DNA from 2 places in the Bradyrhizobium sp. 18BD genome. Region 2 is predicted to be linked to the other one. Evidence: predicted binding sites of a transcription regulator. Region 2 holds the regulator's gene; the other holds the start of a gene.

Region 1 (11,553 bases), on a different contig from region 2:
TCAAGAAGGAGGGATTCACGATCCTCCTGGTCGAGCAGAACTTCCGTTTCGCATCCACCGTCGCCGACCGCTATTACGTCGTCGAACACGGCAAGATCATTGACGGATTTTCCAACGCGGAGCTTGCCGCCAACATGGACAAGCTCCACACCTATCTCGGCGTCTAGAACGGCCAAACGTCAAACGACGAAGAGAAATTCACGAGGGAAGTCACATGAAGAAGTCGATTGCATCGTTTCTGCTCGGCGCGGCATTGGCCGTCACCACGGCTGGCGTAGCCTTCGCACAGGACAAGACGGTCAAGATCGGTGCGCTGTCCGATCAGTCCGGCCTCTATGCCGATCTCGGCGGCCCCGGCTCGACGCTCGCCGCGCAGATGGCGGTTGAGGATTCCGGTCTCGCGGCCAAGGGCTGGAAGATCGACATCATCTCCGGCGACCACCAGAACAAGCCCGACATCGGCACCGCGATCGCGCGCCAGTGGTTCGACGTCGACAAGGTCGACGTCATCGTCGACGTGCCGAACTCGGGCGTTGCGCTCGCCGTCAACAACGTCATCAAGGAAAAGAACGGCGTCTACATCAACTCGGGTGCTGCGACCTCCGACCTGACCAACGCGCAGTGCTCGCCCAACACCGTGCACTGGACCTACGACACCTACATGCTGGCCCACACCACGGGGCAGGCGCTGGTGAAGGCGGGTGGCGACAGCTGGTTCTTCCTGACCGCGGACTATGCCTTCGGTGCGGCGCTCGAGCGCGACACCACGGCCGTGGTCACCGCCAATGGCGGCAAGGTGGTCGGCGGCGTCAAGCATCCCCTGAACACGCCGGACTTCTCCTCGTTCCTGCTCCAGGCGCAGGCGTCCAAGGCCAAGATCGTCGGCCTTGCCAATGCCGGCGGCGACACCACCAACTCGATCAAGCAGGCGGCCGAGTTCGGCATCGTCAAGGGCGGCCAGAAGCTCGCCGCGCTGTTGCTGTTCCTCACCGACGTCAAGGCGATTGGTCTCGAGACCGCGCAGGGCCTCAACTTCACCGAGACCTTCTACTGGGACATGAACGACCAGACCCGCGCCTTCTCCAAGAAGTTCTCGGAGAAGATGAAGAACGGCGCGATGCCGACCATGGTGCAGGCGGGCGTCTATGCCGGCGTGCGCCATTATCTCAAGGCGCTCGAAGCGCTCGGCGGCAATCCTCATGACGGCGTCAAGGTCGTCGAGAAGATGAAGTCGATGCCGACCGAGGACGATCTGTTCGGCAAGGGCGAGATCCAGCCCAACGGCCGCACCATCCACAATGCCTATCTGTTCGAGGTGAAGAAGCCCTCCGAGTCGAAGGGGCCGTGGGACTTCTACAAGCTGGTCGGCACGGTGTCGGGCGACCAGGCCTTCACGCCGCTCTCCGAGAGCAAGTGCCCACTGCTCAAGAAGTAAGAACAACAGCCCGCCGGCTTCGAGCCGGCGGGCAGCTATCCAGGGAAGGCCGAAGGGACCGGGTACGGGATCGATGCAGGCTCTATACGCTCAGCTACTGGTGGGACTGATCAACGGCTCGTTCTACGCGCTGCTCAGTCTCGGGCTTGCCGTGATCTTCGGCATGCTCAACATCATCAATTTCGCCCATGGCGCGCTCTACATGATGGGCGCCTTCGTCGCCTATTTCCTCCTGAACCTCGGCGGCATCAATTACTGGTGGGCGCTGCTGCTGGCGCCGATCATCGTCGGCATCTTCGGCATGATCCTGGAACGGACCATGCTGAAATTCCTGACCGGGCTCGACCATCTCTACGGCCTGCTGCTGACCTTCGGCATCGCGCTGATCGTGCAGGGCGTGTTCCAGAACTATTTCGGCTCCTCCGGCCTGCCTTACGCCATTCCTGACCAGCTCAAGGGCGGCATGAATCTCGGCTTCATGTTCTTACCCATCTATCGCGGCTGGGTGGTCATCTTCTCGTTGGTCGTGTGTCTTGCGACCTGGTTCCTAATCGAGAAGACGCGGCTTGGCGCTTACCTGCGCGCTGCCACCGAAAACCCGACTCTGGTCCGCGCCTTCGGCATCAACGTGCCGCGCATGATCACGCTGACCTACGGCCTCGGCGTCGGCCTTGCCGCGCTTGCGGGCGTGCTCTCGGCGCCGATCAACCAGGTGCGGCCGCTGATGGGCGCCGACCTCATCATCGTCGTGTTCGCCGTTGTGGTGATCGGCGGCATGGGATCGATCATGGGCTCCATCATCACCGGCTTTGCGCTCGGAGTGATCGAGGGCCTGACCAAATATTTCTACCCCGAGGCCTCCAACACCGTCGTGTTCGTGCTGATGGTGCTGGTGCTCTTAGTGAAGCCAACGGGATTGACGGGAAGGGCGGCCTGATATGACAGCCTTGACGGACGACACGCTGCCGGTAACCCCGCGCGCGATGCGCGACGAGATGATTGTGTTTGTGGTGATGGCGCTGCTGCTGGCGTCGGTGCCCTTTACAGGAGTCTATCCGTTCTTCGTGATGCAGGCGCTGTGCTTTGCGCTGCTCGCCTGCGCCTTCAACCTTTTGATTGGCTATGGCGGCTTGCTGTCCTTTGGACACGCGATGTTCCTCGGCACCGCCGGCTATTGCAGCGCGCATGCACTGAAAGTGTGGGCACTGCCGCCGGAGCTCGGCATCCTCGTCGGTATTGTCGCTGCTTTTGGTCTCTCGATCATCACCGGTTACATCTCGATCCGCCGCCAGGGCATCTATTTCTCGATGATCACGCTGGCGCTGTCGCAGCTCTTGTACTTCATCTACCTCCAGGCGCCGTTCACCCATGGTGAGGACGGCATCCAGGGCATTCCGCAGGGACGCATGTTCGGCCTCTTCGATCTGTCCAAGCCGACCGTGCTCTATTACGTCGTGCTGGTTGGGTTCCTCGCCGGCTTCCTGCTGATCTACCGCATCATCAACTCTCCGTTCGGCGAAGTCCTGAAGTCGATCCGTGAGAACGAGCAGCGCGCGATCTCGCTCGGCTACCGGACCGACCAGTACAAGTTCCTGGCGTTCGTCCTGTCGGGAACGCTGGCCGGCTTTGCCGGCGCGCTGAAAGTGTTCGTGGCGCAGAACGCCTCGCTCACCGACGTGCACTGGTCGATGTCGGGCGAAGTCGTGCTGATGACGCTGGTCGGCGGTCTTGGCACCATCTTCGGGCCTGTGGTTGGCGCTTTCGTGATCATCGCCATGCAGCAATATCTGGCCAGCTTCGGCCAGTGGGTGACGGTGATCCAGGGCTCGATCTTCGTCGTCTGCGTGCTGACCTTCCGGCGCGGTGTCATCGGCGAAATCGCCCATTACTTCCGGAGATCGCTCTAAATAATTGATATCGCGTCAATTTCATTGGCGCGATAATCCGGTGGATGATCCGGCTCCGCGGGCGTGAGATGTCACGCATGCGGGGCGGAAATGGTTTATGAAAGTTTTGTGACGGCCCATCCGGGCCGGCCATTTCCAACCGGTAGCCTATCCCCATGATGCGATGGTTTCGCGCGTTCCTGCCCAAGGAAGAACGGTTCTTCGACCTGTTCGACCGCCATGCCAAGACCGTGATCCAAGGCGCGATCGCGCTCCAGGGCGTGCTCAACGGGGGCGAGGAGACGCCGGTCTATTGCCAGCGCGTCAGCCAGTTCGAGAACGACGCGGATAACGTCACCCGTGAGGTGCTGACGGCGGTACGCCGCACCTTCATCACGCCGTTCGACCGCGGCGACATCAAGAACCTCATCACCTCGATGGACGACGCCATCGACCAGATGCAGCAGACCGCCAAGGCCGTGATGCTGTTCGAGGTCCGCACCTTCGAGCCGCCGATGCGTGAGATCGGCGCGCTTCTGATCGAATGCGCCAATCTGGTCGGCCGCGCGCTGCCGCTGATGCAGTCGATCGGCCCGAACGTCGCGATGCTGACCGCGATCACGGAAGAGCTGACCAAGCTCGAAGGCCGCGTCGACGATCTCCATGACATCGGGCTGAAGGAATTGTTCCTCAAGCACCGCGACGGCAATGCGATGGATTTCATCGTCGGCGCCGAGATCTACGACCACCTCGAAAAGGTGGCCGATCGCTTCGACGACGTCGCGAACGAGATCAACAGCATCGTCATTGAGCAGGTCTAGCGCATGATCCGGAAAAGTGTGCAGCGGTTTTCCTTCGCGACAAACGCGGAACGCGTTTGCGCGGAGATCATGCGCCAACTTTAAGGGCAGGGCCGCCGTGGATGCTGCTCTCGGTGTTCCCGTCCTGGTCGGCTTGATCGCCGTCGCGCTGCTGTTCGACTTCCTGAACGGCCTGCACGACGCCGCCAATTCGATCGCCACCATCGTCTCGACCCGCGTGCTGCGGCCGCAATTCGCGGTGCTCTGGGCCGCCTTCTTCAATTTCATCGCCTTCATGGTATTCGGGTTGCACGTCGCCCAGACCATCGGCACCGGCATCATCGATCCCGCGGTGGTGGACGCGCAGGTGATCTTTGCGGCCCTCATCGGCGCGATCGTCTGGAATCTCGTGACCTGGGGGCTCGGCATCCCGTCCTCGTCCTCGCACGCGCTGATTGGCGGCCTCGTCGGCGGCGGCATGGCGAAAGCGGGGATCTCGGCGGCGGTGTGGAGCGGCCTGTCCAAGGCGGTGCTCGCGATCGTGCTGTCGCCGCTGGTCGGCTTCCTGCTGGCGATGATGCTGGTGGCGATCGTGTCCTGGCTCTCGGTGCGCTCGACACCCTTCGCCGTCGACCGTGCGTTCCGCATCCTGCAATTCGCCTCCGCCTCGCTCTATTCGCTCGGTCATGGCGGCAATGACGCGCAGAAGACCATGGGCATCATCGCGGTGCTGCTCTATTCGCAGGGCCATCTCGGCAACGAGTTTTCCGTACCGTTCTGGGTGGTGCTGTCCTGCCAGGCGGCGATGGCGATGGGCACGCTGATGGGTGGCTGGCGCATCGTCCGCACCATGGGCCTGCGCATCACAAAGCTGACGCCGATGCAGGGGTTTTGCGCCGAGACCGGCGGCGCGGCGACCCTGTTCATGGCGACCTTCCTCGGCGTTCCCGTCTCGACCACCCACACCATCACCGGCGCGATCGTCGGCGTCGGTGCGGCCCGCCGGGTCTCGGCGGTGCGCTGGAACGTCGCAAGCTCGATCGTCTATGCTTGGGTGATCACGATCCCGGCCTCGGCCATCGTCGCGGCGCTGACTTGGTGGGCGGTCCAGCTCTTCCTCAGGTAACGAATTTCAGCCCGGCGATGCCGGCGACGATCAGGGCGATGCTGGCGAGGCGGAAGGCTGTCGCCGGTTCGCCGAACAGGATGATGCCCAGCGTCGCGGTCCCGACCGCGCCGATGCCGGTCCAGACCGCATAGGCGGTTCCGACGGGCAGTGATTTGAGGGCAAGTCCGAGCAGGATGACGCTGCCGGCCATTGCCGCGAGCGTGATGATGGATGGAACAAGCCTGGTAAAGCCCTCGGTGTATTTCAGGCCGATCGCCCAGGTGATTTCGAGAAGACCGGCGACGAACAGGATGCTCCAGGCCATGACGACCCTCCATTCAAGGCAGGGTCGTCCCCGCAGGCTGATAGGCTGATGAGCAGGAAGGCCGTCCTCCCCCAAGGCCAGTATGGCCAAGGCCGATATGGGGCTGGCCGAAGGGCTCCGCAATCACCAAATGAGGCTTGATCCAGCCCATTTTCCCTGCCAAACGCTCCCGCCATGTCCGACATTGCCGCACCCACAGCCGAATCGCCGGCCCGTTCCCCGCTTGCCGCAGAAGTGGCGCGGCGGCGGACCTTTGCGATCATCTCCCACCCGGACGCCGGCAAGACCACGCTGACCGAAAAGCTGCTGCTGTTCGGTGGCGCCATCAATCTCGCCGGCCAGGTCAAGGCCAAAGGCGAGCGGCGCAACACGCGCTCGGACTGGATGAAGATCGAGCGCGAGCGCGGCATCTCGGTCGTGACCTCGGTCATGACGTTCGAGTTCGAGGGCCTCGTCTTCAACCTGCTGGACACGCCGGGCCACGAGGACTTTTCGGAAGACACCTATCGCACGCTCACTGCCGTCGATTCCGCGGTCATGGTGATCGACGCCGCCAAGGGCATCGAGGCGCGCACTCGAAAGCTGTTCGAGGTGTGCCGCCTGCGCGACATTCCGATCATCACCTTCATCAACAAGATGGACCGCGAGAGCCGCGACGTGTTCGAGCTGCTCGACGAGATCGAGAAGACGCTGGCGCTCGACACCACGCCGATGACCTGGCCGGTCGGCCGCGGCCGCGACTTCCTCGGCACCTATGACGTCGTCAATGGCGGCGTGCGCCTGCTCGAAGGCGGCGGCGCCAAGACCGGCGCGGCGCAGCAGATCGAGATCGAGGAGCTCGCCAAGCTCAACGCCAATCTCGACGTCTCCGCAGTGAAGGACGAGCTCGAGCTCGTCACCGAAGCGTCAAAGCCGTTCGAGTTGGGCGCGTTTCGCGAGGGCCATCTGACGCCGGTCTATTTCGGCAGCGCGCTGCGCAATTTCGGCGTCGGCGACCTCCTCGAAGGCCTCGGCAAGTTCGCGCCCGAGCCGCGCGCGCAGGACAGCGACCAGCGCAAGGTCGAGGCGACCGATCCGCGCATGAGCGCTTTCGTGTTCAAGATCCAGGCGAACATGGATCCGAACCATCGCGATCGTATCGCCTTTGCGCGCCTCTGCTCCGGCAAGCTCAGCCGCGGCATGAAGGCCAAGCTGGTGCGCACCGGCAAGAGCATGCCGCTGTCGAGCCCGCAATTCTTCTTCGCGCAGGACCGTTCGGTCGCGGACGAAGCCTTTGCCGGCGACGTCGTCGGCATTCCCAATCACGGCACGCTGCGCATCGGTGACACCCTGACCGAAGGCGAGGATTTCACCTTCGTCGGCGTGCCGAGCTTCGCGCCGGAAATCGTCCGCCGCGTCCGCCTCACCGACGCGATGAAGGCGAAGAAGCTGAAGGAAGCGCTTCAGCAGATGTCCGAAGAGGGCGTCGTGCAGGTGTTCCGCCCGCGCGACGGCGCACCGGCGCTGGTCGGCGTCGTCGGCGCGCTGCAGCTCGACGTGCTGAAGGCGCGGCTGGACGCGGAATATTCCCTGCCGGTCGAGTTCGAGGTCAGCGAGTTCCAGCTCGCGCGCTGGGTCTCCTCTGAGGATCGCAAGAAGCTCGACACCTTCATCGCCGCCAACACGTCGAGCATCGCCGACGATGTCGACGGCGATCCCGTGTATCTCGCCCGGAACGAGTTCTATCTCGGCTACACAAGGGAACGCGCCGAGGGCATCGAGTTCACCAACGTCAAGGACGTCAAGAAGAAGGGGTAGGCGTCGCCCGGTTAAGCCGGGCGGCGCCAGCATGCTTGAACGCAAGCATGTGAACGGTCGCGGGCTTGACCTTGTCGGGGGCAATGCCACGTTCCACCATGTGATCTTGCGAGCTCGCATCATGTGGCGCGGCCTTCTCGTTTTCATACTGCTGGCGATATCGGCCGTTGCCGCCAACGCGCAGGGTCGCCAGATCAATCCGATTCCGTTTGCGCACGAGCCGTGCAGCGTGCTCGACGGCCGACCCTGCACGCCGTCCTATTGCAGCCCACTCGAGCCCGGCCCCTGCATTCCCGAGATGAATTATCCCTACGGGGAGAATCTCCAGCTCACGATCGAGAGCGTCCCGCCCGCGGCCGATCGCGCCAAATACCAGAAGCCGGATCACGACCTCGACACGATCGGCGACCTCTTCGCCGAATTGCGCACCTGCTGGTCGCCGCCGCCATCCGACGATGCGCGCGCGGGCATGCAGATGTCGGTGCGCTTCAGCTTCAACAAGGCGGGCAGCCTGATCGGTCCGCCGCGCCTGACCTATGCGACCGCCGGCGTTCCCGCCGACATACGGACCAGCTACCTCAACGCGATCAATTCATCGCTGAAGGCCTGCCTGCCGCTGAAATTCACCAGTGGCCTCGGCGGCGCCCTGGCCGGGCGGCCCATCGCCATCCGCTATGTCGATAATCGCGAGCTTGGCAAGTAGCGCATCGGTTGCGACCGGTGGCCAATCGATGATACCTCAGAGGCGGGGGCTGCTTGAGGGGAGGACGTCGTGGGTCTGCTGGTCATGATCCTGGGGCTGGTGCTGTTTTTCGCGGCCCATATTTTCACAACGAAGCGCGAGGCGCGCGCGCAGGCGATCGCGAGACTGGGCGAGGGGACCTACAAGATCCTCTATTCGGTGGTCTCACTCGCGGGGCTCGCACTGATCATCTGGGGCTTTGCCCATTATCGCAGCTCCGGCTGGATCGACGTCTGGTATCCGCCGAAGGCGCTGAAGCACATCACGGTCGCGCTGATGCTGCCTGCGGTGATCCTGGTGGTTGCCTCCTACATGCGAGGCCGCATCTATGCGACGCTGAAGCATCCGATGCTGGCCGGCATCAAGCTGTGGGCGGCTGCGCATCTGCTCGCCAATGGCGATCTCGGCTCCATCATCCTGTTCGGCTCGTTCCTGGGCTGGGCGGTGTATGATCGGATCACGTTGAAGCATCGCAAGGATGGCGGCGGCCCGCCGATCCCGGTGGGCGGCGTCACCAATGATCTGATCGCGATTGCGGTCGGCATCGTCGCCTATCTGGCGCTCGCCTTTGCGTTCCATCCTGTCGTGATCGGCGTTCCCGTGATCGGGGTCTAGCCGATCGGCACAAGACAGGACCCGCACGATCATGCGCGGAAGGTAACAAGAGCAACAAGCCGAGGCGTTCCGATGGACTGGTCGCAATCTCAGATCCCGCCGATGCACCTCGAGGCGCGCTTTGGCGATCGGGTGGTGCCGGCTTTCGGCGATCGGCCGGCGAGCCTGTGGGCGATGATTGCGGACGCGTGCGTCCGCAATCCCGACGGCGAGGCGCTGATCGCAGGCGATATCCGCCTGAGCTGGCGGCAGACGGTGGAGCAGGCCGCGCGGATCGCGACCGGCTTTCGCAAGCTCGGCCTGCAACGCGGCGATCGCGTTGCGATCCTGCTCGGCAACCGCATCGCATTTCCACTGCTGCTGTTCGCCGCCGCGCATGAGGGCCTCGTGACGGTGCTGCTCAGCACGCGTCAGCAGAAGCCGGAGATCGCCTATGTGCTCGCCGATTGCGGCGCCAGGATCCTGATCCATGAAGCGGGGCTCGCCGAGCGCTTGCCCGATGCGCAAGATGTGCCCGATCTGATCCACCGCATCGCCATCGACGACAATCCGTCGCTGTCGCGCTTCGCGGTGCTCGCAGACAATGCTCGGGCTCCGGCGCCGATCGAGGTGGGCGAAGAGGACACCGCGATGATCCTCTACACCTCGGGCACGACGGGCAAGCCGAAAGGCGCGATGCTGGCCCACTGCAACATCGTGCATTCCTCGATGGTGTTCGTGTCCTGCCTGCAATTGACGCAAGCGGACCGCTCGATCGCGGCGGTGCCGCTCGGTCATGTCACCGGCGTTGTCGCCAACATCACGACCATGATCCGCTGCGGCGGCGCGCTGATCATCATGCCCGAGTTCAAGGCTACGGATTATCTCAAGCTCGCGGCGCGCGAGCGCGTCACCTACACTGTGATGGTGCCGGCGATGTACAATCTCTGCCTGCTCCAGCCGGACTTCGACAGCTATGACCTGTCGAGCTGGCGCATCGGTGGCTTTGGCGGCGCGCCGATGCCGGTCGCCACCATCGAGAAGCTCAAGGCGACGATTCCCGGGCTGAAGCTGGCGAACTGCTACGGCGCAACCGAGACAACGTCGCCATCGACGATCATGCCGGGCGAGCTGACGGCGAGCCATATCGACAGCGTCGGCCTGCCGTGTCCCGGCGCACGCATCGTCGCGATGGGACCGGAGGGGCGCGAGCTGCCGCCCGGCGAGATCGGCGAGCTCTGGATCCAGAGCGCGTCCGTCATCAAGGGCTATTGGAACAATCCGAGGGCCACGGCGGAAAGCTTCACCAGCGGTTTCTGGCACTCCGGCGATCTGGGCTCAGTCGATGCAGAAGGCTTTGTCCGCGTGTTCGACCGCCAGAAGGACATGATCAATCGCGGCGGCCTGAAGATCTATTCGGCCGAGGTCGAATCCGTGCTCGCCGGCCATCCGGCGGTGGTCGAGAGCGCGATCATCGCCAAGGCGTGCCCGGTGCTGGGCGAGCGCGTCCACGCCGTGGTGGTGACGCGCGCTGCGGTCACCGACGCCGCGCTGCGGGCCTGGTGCGCCGAGCGCCTGTCGGACTACAAGGTCCCCGAAACCGTGGCGATCACCACTGAGGCGCTGCCGCGCAATGCCAACGGCAAGGTGGTCAAGCGGCAGCTGCGGGAGCTCCTGGGGGCCTGAGCCGGGCAGGCGGCTCCGGGCTCGCCCGGGTGGTTAACGCCTTGATTGGGCTCGCTTTGCCTTGCCACCGCCATATCCTTAGGGTACCTCGCCGCCACGCGGGGACGGGATTCCTGGCGCGAACGCCTTGGCGCGCGCACCCGGACGGGCATGGGATTATCATAAGTGTCTGAATTATTTGACGAAGTCGACGAGGAAGTACGTCGCGAACAGTTCAAGAAGCTGTGGGACAGATATTCGATCTACTTCATCGCCCTGATGGTGCTGATTGTGGCCGTCGCCGCTGGCTGGCAGGGTTATAAGTACCTGGAGGCCAAGAAGGCTGCCGAGGCCGGCGCCGCCTTCGAGAAGGCCGCAGAGCTGTCCGACCAAGGCAAGCATGCGGAGGCCGAAGCGGCCTTCACCGAGCTCGCCGGCAAGGCGCCGTCGGGTTATCGCACCCTGGCGCGGCTGCGCGCTGCAGCCGAGGCCGCCAGTCGCGATCCCAAGGCCGCCGCCAAGATGTACGACGAGATTGCCGTCGATCGCGGCGTGGGTGGTGAGTGGCAGGATCTGGCGAAGATTCGCGCTGCCGGCCTGCTGGTTGACAGCGCCAGCTACGCCGACATGCAGCAGCGGCTGGAGTCTTCCGCTACGCCCAAATCGACGTTCCGCCACACCGCGCGCGAGATGCTGGCGCTGTCGGCCTGGCGCAACAACGACACCACCGCGGCCCGCAAATGGCTCGACGCGATCGCCGAGGACGGCGAAACGCCATCCGGCCTGCGCTCGCGCGCCGAGGCGCTTCAGGCCCTGCTGCCGCCCGTCGCCAAGAGCTGACGACGGTCTTCTGACGAGACGAGACACCAAGATGCGCCGCACGCCACGTTTGATCTCAGCCGCCGTCCTGATCGCCTTCACGGGCCTCCTGGGCGGCTGCTCCAGCGGCGGATTCGATCCGAGCGACATGCTCGACTTCCTCGACACCAAGAAGAAGCTGCCGGGCGACCGCAAGCCGGTCTTCCCGGAGGGCGTGCCGGGTCTCGAGCAGGGCGTCCCGCGGGAAATGTACAAGGGCGCGCAGCAACAGCAGGTGGATCCGAACGCGCCTGCCGTCGCCGCGCTGCCGCCCGAGCCGCAGCCGCCCGAGTCTGCGAAGCCGGCGAAGGGCGCCAAGGCCAAGAAATCCAAGCAGCCGGCC
Region 2 (11,553 bases):
TGCCGGATCCCGCGGTGCTGCTCGACCGCGCCGGCCGTGTCATCCATCTCAATGCCGCAGCCGCCCAGCTCGCGCCGGCGCTGCGCCGGAACGAGCTCGCCCAGTTCGCGCTGCGCTCGCCGGAGATCATCACGGCGCTGCGCGAGTCGATCGCGACCACCGAGCCGCGGCGCGCGACCTATCTCGACCACGTCCCGGTCGATCGCTGGATGGAACTGATCATCACGCCGGTGCCGGTGCCGACCTCGTTCGGCGGCGCCGACAAATGCATGCTGATGACCTTCCACGACCAGACGCCGCTGCGCCGGGTCGAGGAGATGCGCGCCGACTTCGTCGCCAATGCCAGCCACGAGCTGCGCACGCCGCTGGCCGCGCTGTCCGGCTTCATCGACACGCTGCAGGGCCAGGCCAAGGACGATCCGAAGGCGCGCGAGCGCTTCCTCGGCATCATGCACAATCAGGCCACCCGCATGGCGCGCCTGATCGACGATCTGCTCTCGCTGTCGCGGGTCGAGCTGTCGGCCCATGTGCGGCCGGACACGCTGGTCGACCTGCTGCCGATCATCCGCCAGGTCGCCGACGGGCTCGAGCCGCTCGCCCGGGAACGCCAGGTCGAGGTCGAGATCCATCTGCCGGAGCCGCCGGTGATGATCGCCGGCGACCGCGAGGAGCTGCTCCGCCTGTTCGAGAATTTGATCGAGAACGCGCTCAAATACGGCGCTTCGGGCGGGCGTGTCATCGTATCGCTGACCACACCGGCGGCCACTGATGGAACTCAGGAAATCCGGGTCATGGTCCGCGACTTCGGTCCCGGCATCGCGCCCGAGCACCTGCCGCGGCTGACCGAGCGGTTCTACCGGGTCGATGTCGGCGACAGCCGCTCGCAGGGCGGCACGGGGCTCGGATTATCGCTGGTGAAACATATTCTTAACCGTCATCGCGGCCGGCTTTTGATCGAAAGCGTGCCCCGGCAGGGCGCCACTTTCACCGCCTGTTTTCCCCAGGCGAAGACTCCCGTATCGGCATAAATACCAAGCGATTTCAATCGCTTGGTTATGTCATCCGACTGTCACGAAACCTTCGTAAAAGCACAGCCGATCGCTCCTAAAGGGGCGACGCGGGGAGCGCGATCGGGCGCGGATGGCGCTTCGTTCCCCTGTATGGAGACCAGCATGAATTTCATCAAAACGATCGTCGCTGCCGGCTTGGTCGCCGCCACGACGACGGCGGCCTTTGCCGCCGATATCACGGGTGCCGGTGCGACCTTCCCGTTCCCGATCTATTCGAAGTGGGCTGACGCCTACAAGAAGGAGACCGGCAACGGTCTGAACTACCAGTCGATCGGCTCCGGCGGCGGCATCAAGCAGATCCAGGCCAAGACCGTGACCTTCGGCGCCAGCGACGCGCCGCTCAAGGCCGAGCAGCTCGAGAAGGACGGCCTCGTCCAGTGGCCGATGGTGATGGGCGCGATCGTTCCGGTCGTCAACATCGAGGGCGTCAAGGCCGGCGAGCTCGTGTTCGACGGCGAGACCCTCGCCAGCATCTATCTCGGCAAGATCACCAAGTGGGACGACGCCGCGATCAAGAAGCTCAATCCCAACGCCAAGCTGCCCTCGGAAGCGATCACCGTGGTCCGCCGCTCGGACGGTTCGGGCACCACCTTCAACTTCACCAACTACCTCTCCAAGGCCTCCGCGGACTGGAAGAGCAAGGTCGGTGAGGGCACCGCGGTCGAGTGGCCGGTCGGCGTCGGCGCCAAGGGCAACGAAGGCGTGTCGGGCAACATCAGCCAGACCAAGAACTCGATCGGTTACGTCGAGTACGCCTATGCCAAGCAGAACAAGCTGACCTACACTGGTCTCGTCAACAAGTCCGGCAAGCCGGTGCAGCCGACCGTCGAAGCCTTCCAGGCGGCCGCTTCCAACGCCGACTGGGCCAAGGCTCCCGGCTACTACGTCATCCTGACCGACCAGCCCGGCGACAAGTCCTGGCCGATCACGGCGGCGACCTTCATCCTCATGCACAAGGAAGCCACCGACAAGGCGGCCTCGCAGGAAGCCATCAAGTTCTTCCGCTGGGCCTTCAAGAACGGCGGCAAGGCGGCTGAGGAGCTGGACTACATCCCGATGCCCGAGGGCGTCGTGACCCTGATCGAGAAGACCTGGGCTGCCGAGATCAAGAGCTAAGCTCTTTCTTGCCAAGCACGGTGCGGTCCGAAACGACCGCGCCGTGAACCGCACGACTTCTACCCCGGATCGGCATCGTGCCGCATCCGGGGCACCAGACCAAAAACAAGCGTGTATAAACGGGTACAGGGGATCGGCGTGGCAGAGATGGCCGTTCAGAGCGATATCGTCGACGACGCCGGACCGTATGACCGCGCCAAGGCGTTGAGCGCGTTCAAAGTCGGCGACCTCACATTTTACTGGATCACGCGCCTCAGCGCGATCTCGGTGCTGCTGATCCTCGGCGGCATCATCGTGTCGCTGATCGTCGGCGCCTTCCCGGCGATGAAGGAATACGGGTTCTCCTTCCTGTGGACGCAGCGCTGGGCGCCGTCGGCAGATCCCCCCGTGCTCGGCGCGCTCGGACCGATCTACGGCACGCTGGTGACCTCGTTCATCGCGATGCTGATCGCCATTCCGGTCGGTCTCGGCATCGCCATCTTCCTCACCGAGCTCTGCCCGCAATGGGCGCGCCGCCCGATCGGCATGGCGATCGAGCTGCTCGCCGGTATCCCCTCGATCATCTACGGCATGTGGGGCTTCTTCGTGTTGGGTCCGTTCCTGGCCAACACGTTCCAGCCCTTCATGATCAAGATCTTCGACGGCATTCCGGTGCTGGGCGCGATCTTCGCCGGTCCGCCGTCCTATCTCAGCCTGTTCAATGCCGCGCTGATCCTCGCCATCATGGTGCTGCCCTTCATCACCTCGATCTCGGTCGACGTGTTCAAGACGGTACCGCCGGTGCTGAAGGAAGCCGCCTACGGCGTCGGCTGCACCACCTGGGAAGTGGTCCGCAGCGTGGTGATCCCCTACACCCGCGTCGGCGTCATCGGCGGCGTCATGCTGGCGCTCGGCCGCGCGCTCGGCGAGACCATGGCGGTGACCTTCATCATCGGCAACTCGTTCCGCATCTCGTCGTCGATCTTCGCACCCGGCACCACGATCTCGGCGGCGATCGCCTCCGAGTTCGCCGAGAGCGACGGCCTGCATCAGTCCGGCCTGATCCTGCTCGGCCTGCTGCTGTTCGTGCTGACGTTCTTCGTGCTCGCGGCCGCACGCTTGATGCTGCTGCGTCTCGAAAAGAAGGCGGGGAAGTAACATGAACCCGATTTACGCCCGCCGCCGCCGCATGGACATCGTCATCCGTGCGCTGTGCCTCGCCGCTGCCGCCTTCGGCGTCACCTGGCTCGCGCTGATCCTGCTGACGCTGTTCTACAACGGCCTCGCCGGGCTCAACCTGCAGGTCTTTACCGAAAATACCCCGCCGCCCGGCTCGACCGACGGCGGCCTGCTCAACGCGATCGTCGGCTCGCTGATCATGACCGTGCTCGGCGTCGGCATCGGCGCGCCGCTCGGCCTGTTCGCCGGCACCTATCTCGCCGAGTACGGCCGCAACGACAAGCTGACCTCGGTGATCCGCTTCATCAACGACATCCTGCTGTCGGCGCCCTCGATCATCATCGGCCTGTTCATCTACGGCGCGGTGGTGGTGCCGATGCGCGGCTTCTCGGCGATCGCCGGCTGCCTCGCGCTCGCCGTGATCGTCATCCCGGTGGTGCTGCGCACGACCGAGGACATGCTGCTGCTGGTGCCGAACGCATTGCGCGAGGCGGCCTCCGCGCTCGGCCTGCCGCGCTCGCTGGTGATCAAGCGGATCGCCTATCGTGCGGCCCGCTCGGGTCTGATCACCGGCGTGATGCTAGCGACCGCCCGCGTCGCCGGCGAGACCGCGCCGCTGCTGTTCACCGCGCTGTCGAACCAGTTCTTCAGCCTCAGCCTGAACAAGACGATGGCCAACCTGCCGGTGACCATCAACAACTTCGTCCAGAGCCCCTACGCCTATTGGAAGCAGCTCGCCTGGAGCGGCGCGCTGCTGATCACGTTGACCGTGCTTGCCCTGAACATTGGCGCGCGCATCCTGAGCGCCGAGAGGACTGCAAAATGAGCGAAATGTCTGTTTCCGTGAGTACGCCCGTTCAGCCCGGCTCGCAGCCGTTGCCGGAAGCGCCCGCCAAGGTGACGGTGCGCAACCTCAACTTCTATTACGGCGACCACCATGCGCTGAAGAACATCAACCTGTCGCTCGGCACCAACCGCGTGACGGCGTTCATCGGCCCGTCGGGCTGCGGGAAGTCGACCCTGCTGCGCATCTTCAACCGGATGTACGACCTCTATCCGGGCCAGCGCGTCACCGGTCAGCTCATGCTCGACCAGACCAATATCCTCGACCCCAAGTTGGATCTCAATCTGCTGCGCGCCCGCGTCGGCATGGTGTTCCAGAAGCCGACGCCGTTCCCGATGACGATCTACGAGAACATCGCCTTCGGCATCCGTCTCTATGAGAAGATCTCGAAGTCGGAGATGGACGACCGCGTCGAGAAGGCGCTGCGCGGCGGCGCGCTGTGGAACGAGGTCAAGGACAAGCTCAACGCCTCCGGCCTGTCGCTCTCCGGCGGCCAGCAGCAGCGCCTCTGCATCGCCCGCACCGTCGCGGTGCGCCCCGAGGTGATCCTGTTCGACGAGCCCTGCTCGGCGCTCGATCCGATCTCGACCGCCAAGGTCGAGGAGCTGATCCAGGAACTGTCCGAGAACTACACGATCGCGATCGTCACCCACAACATGCAGCAGGCGGCGCGTGTCTCCGACAAGACCGCCTTCATGTATCTCGGCGAGCTCATCGAGTTCGACGACACCAGCAAGATCTTCACGTCGCCGACCGACCGGCGTACGCAGGATTACATCACCGGCCGGTTCGGCTGAGGAGACGGAACATGGGTTCTGAACATACCGCAAAGGCCTTCGACACCGACCTCCAGGAGCTCACCCGCCTGGTCGCCGAGATGGGCGGCATCGCCGAACGCTTGATCGTCGATTCCGTCGACGCGCTGATCCGCCGCGACGTCCCGCTCGGCCAGCGCGTCGTCACCGCCGACGCCGATATCGACGCGCTGCAGAAAAAGATCGAGGAGCGCGCCGTGCTCACCATCGCGCGCCGTCAGCCGATGGCCGTCGACCTTCGCGAGATCGTCGGCGCCATGCGCGTCGCGACCGATCTCGAGCGGATCGGCGACCTCGCCAAGAACATGGGCAAGCGCGTTGCCGCGCTCGATGCCGACTTCCATCCGCTGAAGCTGTTCCGCGGCCTGGAGCACATGACCGACCTCGTGCAGCAGCAGGTCAAGTCGGTGCTGGACGCCTATGCCGCGCACGATCTGCCGGCGGCGATGGCGGTGTGGAAGGGCGACGAGGAAGTCGACGCCATCTGCACCTCGCTGTTCCGCGAGCTCCTCACCTACATGATGGAGGATCCGCGCAACATCTCGTTCTGCATCCATCTGATGTTCTGCGCCAAGAACATCGAGCGCATCGGCGACCACGCCACCAACATCGCCGAGACCGTGTTCTATATGATCGAGGGCCAGGCGATCACCGACAAGCGGCCGAAGGGCGACATGACGACCTTCGCCACGACGGTCCCGAATACCTGATTAGCTAAGGAGCGACGACCCCATGGGCGCACGCATTATGGTGGTTGAGGACGAGGAAGCTCTCACCGAGCTGCTTCGCTACAACCTCGAAGGCGACGGCTATGACGTGGAGACGGTGATGCGCGGCGACGATGCCGACACCCGTCTCAAGGAGCACATCCCCGATCTGATCGTGCTCGACTGGATGCTGCCGGGCCTCTCCGGCATCGAGCTGTGCCGCCGGCTTCGCACCCGGCCCGAGACCAAGCAGCTCCCGATCATCATGCTCACCGCGCGCGGTGAGGAGAGCGAGCGGGTGCGCGGTCTTGCGACCGGTGCCGACGACTACATCGTCAAGCCGTTCTCGGTGCCGGAGCTGCTGGCCCGCGTGAAGGGCCTGCTGCGGCGTGCCAGCCCCGAGCGGCTCGCCACGGTGCTCGCCTATGGCGACATCGAGCTCGATCGCGACAAGCGCCGCGTGGCACGTTCGGGCCGGCCGATCGATCTCGGCCCGACCGAATATCGCCTGCTGGAGTTCTTCCTGGAGCATCCCGGCCGCGTGTTCTCGCGCGAGCAGCTGCTCGACAGCGTCTGGGGCCGCGACATCTACATCGACGAACGCACCGTCGATGTGCATATCGGCCGCCTGCGCAAGCTGCTCAATCTCGGCCGCGAGCAGGATCCGATCCGCACCGTCCGCGGCGCCGGCTACGCGCTCGACGATCGCTTCGCCAAGGCTGAGCAGACTTAAAGAGTCTGAGCAGCCTTAAAGTGGCTGAGCAGACGGGGGCTGAGCAAACGTAAAAACGGCTGCAAGCAAGCCAAATAAAAAGCGCGCCACCTGGCGCGCTTTTTTATGTCTCGATCGTCGTCCCAGCCGTGTGCCGGGACGATGTCGTCTGAAGCCGTGCTCAGCGCGTGCCGGGCTTGGCCGGTGCGCGGCGGCGATCCGCCGCGGGCTGATACGCCACCCGCGAGTGCTGGGCGCAATAGGGCAGGCCGGAAAGGGCCTTGCCGCCGCAGAAGAAGAAATCCGGGCTGGAGGGATCGCCGACCGGCCAGTGGCAGGTCGCCTCGTTCAGCTCCAGCAGCGACAGCCGCTGGCTCATCGGCACCACGTTGTCGTAGGTGACCGGTTCGGCCTCGACCTCGACCTCGAAGGCCTGCGCCAGCGCGGTGTTGCCGCGCGCGATCGGCCGGCTCACCCGCATCATATGCTGCGCGGGACGCGCCTTGCGCGGCCGGGGAGCCGCCGACGAGGGGCTCTTGGCGCGGCCGGACAGGCCGAGCCTGTGCACCTTGCCGATCACGGCATTACGGGTCACGTTGCCGAGCTCGGCCGCAATCTGGCTGGCCGAAAGTCCGGCCTCCCAGAGCTTTTTAAGCTGCTCGACGCGATCGTCGGACCAGGTCAAAACCGTCATTGCACCCTTTCCCTCGCCGTACGGCCGCCATCCTGGCGCCATGCGGCGAATGCCTAAGCCTCGAAAAACCCGTGCCGTCAGAATCCCTTAAGGCTCGCCGGGCGCAGCTGGAACGCCCGAACGTTTACGCCGGTACATGAGGACTTAGAGGATCAGAAACACTGCACGAGATGTCGTATCTGACAAGCCAAACGCTACAATATGGCGTGACTCACGCGCAAGAGTCCGCCGACTCGCTTCCACATGTTCCGTGGCAAAAACCCCGCTAATTCGGCACCGCAAGACTACGGATTCAGCGTTTCGCGAGGCTTTCGGGCGGCATTGACACCGGTATCACCAGGCATAAGATAGTGACACGTGCCGCCCTTAAAAGGCGGCACGTTTCGTTTTCCGGGCCGGTTGATGGTGCGTTGCGCAATGCACGCTCACGCCGTCCGCAACATCAAGTGATCGTCATGACTAACAGCGCAGCGCCGCATTTGCTCCCCGTTTTCGCCAGGGCCGACCTCGGTTTCGAGCGCGGCGAAGGCTGCTGGCTGATTGCGACCAACGGCGACCGCTATCTCGACTTTACCTCCGGCGTTGCGGTGAACGCGCTCGGCCACGCCCATCCCGCGCTGGTCAAGGCCTTGCAGGAGCAGGCGACGAAGCTCTGGCATATGTCGAACCTGTTCCAGAGCCCCGATGGCGAGAAGCTCGCCGCGCGCCTGTGCAGCGAGAGCTTTGCGGACTTCGTGTTCTTCTGCAATTCCGGCGCCGAAGCGCTGGAGGGCGTGATCAAGCTGGTCCGCCATCATCACTTCTCCAAGGGACATCCGGAGCGCTATCGCATCATCACCTTCGAAGGCGCCTTCCATGGCCGCACGCTGGCAACGCTGGCCGCGACGGGATCGGCAAAATATCTCGAAGGCTTTGGTCCGCCGATGGACGGTTTCGACCAGATCCCGCACGGTGACATCGAGGCCGTGAAGAAGGCGATCGGCCCGCAGACCGCCGGCATCCTGATCGAGCCGATCCAGGGCGAGGGCGGCGTGCGTTCGGCAACGCCTGCGTTCCTCAAGGCGCTGCGCCAGCTCTGCGACGAGAAGGGCCTGCTGCTCGCCTTCGACGAGGTGCAGACCGGCATGGGCCGCGCCGGCGATCTGTTCGCCCATCGGCGCACCGGCGTCACGCCCGACGTGATGTCGCTGGCGAAGGCGCTCGGCGGCGGCTTTCCGATCGGCGCGGTGCTCGCGACCGCGGAGGCGGCGTCCGGCATGGGCCCCGGTTCGCACGGCTCGACCTTCGGCGGCAATCCGCTGGCGATCTCGGCTGCGAACGCCGTGCTCGACGTCATGCTCAAGCCCGGCTTCTTCGACCACGTGCAGAAGATGTCGCTGCTGCTCAAGCAGAAGCTCGCCTCCGTCATCGACCGGCATCCTGATGTCGTCTGCGAAGTGCGCGGCGAAGGGTTGCTGATCGGCATCAAGGCTGTCGTGCCGTCCGGCGATCTCGTCGCGGCGCTGCGCAACGAAAAGCTGCTCACGGTCGGCGCCGGCGACAATGTCGTGCGTTTCCTGCCGCCCTTGATCGTCAGCGAGGCCGAGATCGAGGACAGCGTCGGGCGGCTGGAGCGCGCCTGCACTGCGCTTGCCGGCAACAAGAGGGCGGCAAGCTGATGAGCAAGTCCCCCAATAAAACACCGAAGCACTTCCTCGACATCGACGAGCTGCCGCTGTCGGAGCTCAAGAGCATGCTCGACGCCTCCTCCGCCATGAAGGCGAAGCAGAAGGCGCATCAGCCGGTCAGGCCCCTCGAAGGCAAGACGCTGGCGATGATCTTCGAGCGTCCCTCGACGCGGACGCGCGTCTCGTTCGACGTCGCCATGCGCCAGCTCGGCGGCGAGCCCATCATGCTCACCGGCGCCGAGATGCAGCTCGGCCGCGGCGAGACCATTGCCGACACCGCGCGCGTGCTGTCGCGCTATGTCGATGCCATCATGATCCGCATCCTCAACCACGATGCGCTGCTCGAGCTTGCGGCCAACGCGACCGTGCCCGTCATCAACGGCCTGACGCGGCGCTCGCATCCCTGCCAGGTGATGGCGGACCTCCTGACCTATCAGGAGCATCGCGGCCCGATCGAGGGCCGGACGGTGGCCTGGACCGGCGACGACAACAACGTGCTGGCGTCGTGGGCCCATGCGGCCGAGCGCTTCAAATTCCAGCTCAATGTCGCAACCCCTCCGGAGCTCTCGCCGAAAAAGGTGATGCGCGACTGGATCAAGGCGACCGGCGCGCCGATCGTGCTCGGCACCGATCCCGAGGCCGCCGTGAAGGGCGCCGACTGCGTCGTCACCGACACCTGGGTGTCGATGGGCGACAAGGAGGGCGAGCATCGCCACAACGTGCTCAAGCCCTACCAGGTCAATTCCAAGCTGATGTCGCTGGCCAAGCCCGACGCGCTGTTCATGCACTGCCTGCCGGCTCATCGCGGCGAGGAAGTCACGGATGAGGTGATCGACGGCCCGCAATCGGTCGTGTTCGACGAAGCCGAGAACCGCCTGCACGCGCAGAAGGGCATTTTGGCCTGGTGCTTCGACGCGGTGAAGTAGCACTTGTAGCCCGGATGGAGCGCAAGCGAAATCCGGGTACTCAAGTCGCGGTAAGACCTCCCCGGATTGCGCGGAGCCTGTCATCGGGCGGCGCTCCGCGCCGACCAGTTGGCTCCATCCGGGCTACGCGGGCTACGACGTCATCCTGTGGCTATGGGTCCCGTATCAGCGCGTTGCGCGCCCCGGGATGACATCGAATTTGCAGGATCATGTGCGATCATAACTGCATCCGGAACACACCACCCACGCGCCCCTTCCATTTCCGCCCTCCGACCCCAGATAAAGCGCCATGGTTTTTCAATCCCCTGACATGAAAACCGGGCCTGAAGGCCCGGTTCGCGCGCCATCAGCGGTTCCGATTGACGACGCTGTGCTGCCCTACGAGGTCGACGCGCTCGACGTGCGCGGTCGCCTGGTGCGGCTCGGCCCTGCGCTCGACGAGATCCTGACCAAGCATGATTATCCCGCGCCGGTGGGCAAGCTGCTCGGCGAGGCCATCGTGCTGACGACGCTGCTCGGCTCGGCACTGAAGTTCGAGGGCCGCTTCATCCTCCAGGCCCAGACCGACGGTCCGGTGTCGTTCCTGGTAGTGGACTATCAGGCGCCGGATCGCCTCCGCGCCTATGCGCGCTTCGATGCTGCGCGTCTCGGTGACGCCAAGGACTCCGGCACGCTGCTCGGCCGCGGCCATCTCGCCATGACCATCGACCAGGGGCCCGACATGAGCCGCTACCAGGGTCTGGTCGCGCTCGATGGCGGTGGACTGGAAGAGGCCGCCCACGAATATTTCCTGCGCTCCGAGCAGATCCCGACCAAGGTGCGCCTTGCGGTCGGCGAGGAATGGCGCTCGAGCGACGGCGGCAAGCACCGCTGGCGCGCCGGTGGCATGCTGATGCAATTCCTGCCCAAGGCGCCCGAGCGCGCGCGGCAGGCCGACTTGCATCCCGGCGATGCGCCCGAAGGTGCCGAGGTGCACAGCGTTGCCGAAGACGACGCCTGGGTCGAGGCGCGCTCGCTGATCGAGACCGTCGAGGACGTCGAGCTGATCGATCCGGAGCTGTCCGGCGAACGGCTGCTCTACCGCCTCTTCCACGAGCGCGGCGTGCGCGTGTTCAATCCGCTCGCGCTGAAGGCGCAATGCTCCTGCTCGCGCAATGCGGTCGCATCCATGCTGAAGAGCTTTTCGCCCGACGACCGCGCCGCCATGGTCAAGGACGACAAGGTCGTCGTGACGTGTGAGTTTTGCTCGTCGGTGTATCAGTTCACGCCGGACGAGGCGGGCGTCGAAGACGCATAGGTGGTGCCGTCCCGTAGCCCGGGTGAGCGAAGCGATACCCGGGGCCACTGTCGCTTGAGGCAAGGCCCCGGATGTCGCTTCGCTCATCCGGGCTACGAGATCTTGCCCGACGGGCAAAACACCCCGCGACGCTGTCAATCTGCGCCCGCAAAAATATTCCACTTTACCGAAATTCGGAAATGGCGTATCTCTCGCCCATCCCGGCTCATCCTTGAGGGGCGATCGTGTGGTCGTCACGATACGCGAGCCGGGCTTGCGATGGACGCGGCAGCGTCGGGCATGAGAAGTTAAGGGCAGGGCGGATTGCTCTCCGTGAGCCCAAAACTCCGTGCGGACGAACGGCGCTGTCAGGTTCGTTTCGCCAGTAAGTTTCCGGCTCCGTCGACAGGGCCGGGAAAACTGCGGCGAGGAACGAGCCGTGCGTACGGCAAAACCGTGTGGTCCTGGCCGTCGTTGCTACGGTCAAGCTTTCGTGGATGCGGCATCAGCGTCAACCGGCGCGGTGCCGGCGACTTTCGCGAAGGTGAGGGAGGCCAAAGGGAACTCG

The links. The regulator PhoB, encoded in region 2, activates phosphate uptake and scavenging genes when phosphate is short. The targets are predictions, from matches to a motif close to TGTCATNNANCTGTCAT.
Region 1: RAD16_RS07210 (DUF47 domain-containing protein) is a predicted target of PhoB. The motif match lies at 3,440-3,456, and genes of this name have one in related genera.

Annotation. Positions count from the first base shown of each region.
Region 1 is NZ_JAVAYL010000003.1:225,969-237,521, reverse strand. Features, by position in the region: gene RAD16_RS07230 (ABC transporter ATP-binding protein) at 1-167, shown strand, start outside; gene RAD16_RS07225 (ABC transporter substrate-binding protein) at 215-1,435, shown strand; gene RAD16_RS07220 (branched-chain amino acid ABC transporter permease) at 1,509-2,372, shown strand; gene RAD16_RS07215 (branched-chain amino acid ABC transporter permease) at 2,374-3,342, shown strand; gene RAD16_RS07210 (DUF47 domain-containing protein) at 3,498-4,142, shown strand; gene RAD16_RS07205 (anion permease) at 4,240-5,247, shown strand; gene sugE (quaternary ammonium compound efflux SMR transporter SugE) at 5,240-5,554, opposite strand; gene RAD16_RS07195 (peptide chain release factor 3) at 5,729-7,351, shown strand; gene RAD16_RS07190 (hypothetical protein) at 7,473-8,054, shown strand; gene RAD16_RS07185 (NnrU family protein) at 8,124-8,708, shown strand; gene RAD16_RS07180 (class I adenylate-forming enzyme family protein) at 8,781-10,373, shown strand; gene RAD16_RS07175 (tetratricopeptide repeat protein) at 10,539-11,192, shown strand; gene RAD16_RS07170 (hypothetical protein) at 11,224-11,553, shown strand, end outside.
Region 2 is NZ_JAVAYL010000007.1:99,258-110,810, reverse strand. Features, by position in the region: gene RAD16_RS14935 (ATP-binding protein) at 1-1,028, shown strand, start outside; gene pstS (phosphate ABC transporter substrate-binding protein PstS) at 1,173-2,186, shown strand; gene pstC (phosphate ABC transporter permease subunit PstC) at 2,334-3,323, shown strand; gene pstA (phosphate ABC transporter permease PstA) at 3,325-4,170, shown strand; gene pstB (phosphate ABC transporter ATP-binding protein PstB) at 4,167-4,985, shown strand; gene phoU (phosphate signaling complex protein PhoU) at 4,997-5,713, shown strand; gene phoB (phosphate regulon transcriptional regulator PhoB) at 5,736-6,443, shown strand; gene RAD16_RS14900 (GcrA family cell cycle regulator) at 6,604-7,116, opposite strand; gene RAD16_RS14895 (acetylornithine transaminase) at 7,572-8,774, shown strand; gene argF (ornithine carbamoyltransferase) at 8,774-9,709, shown strand; gene RAD16_RS14885 (Hsp33 family molecular chaperone) at 9,999-11,006, shown strand.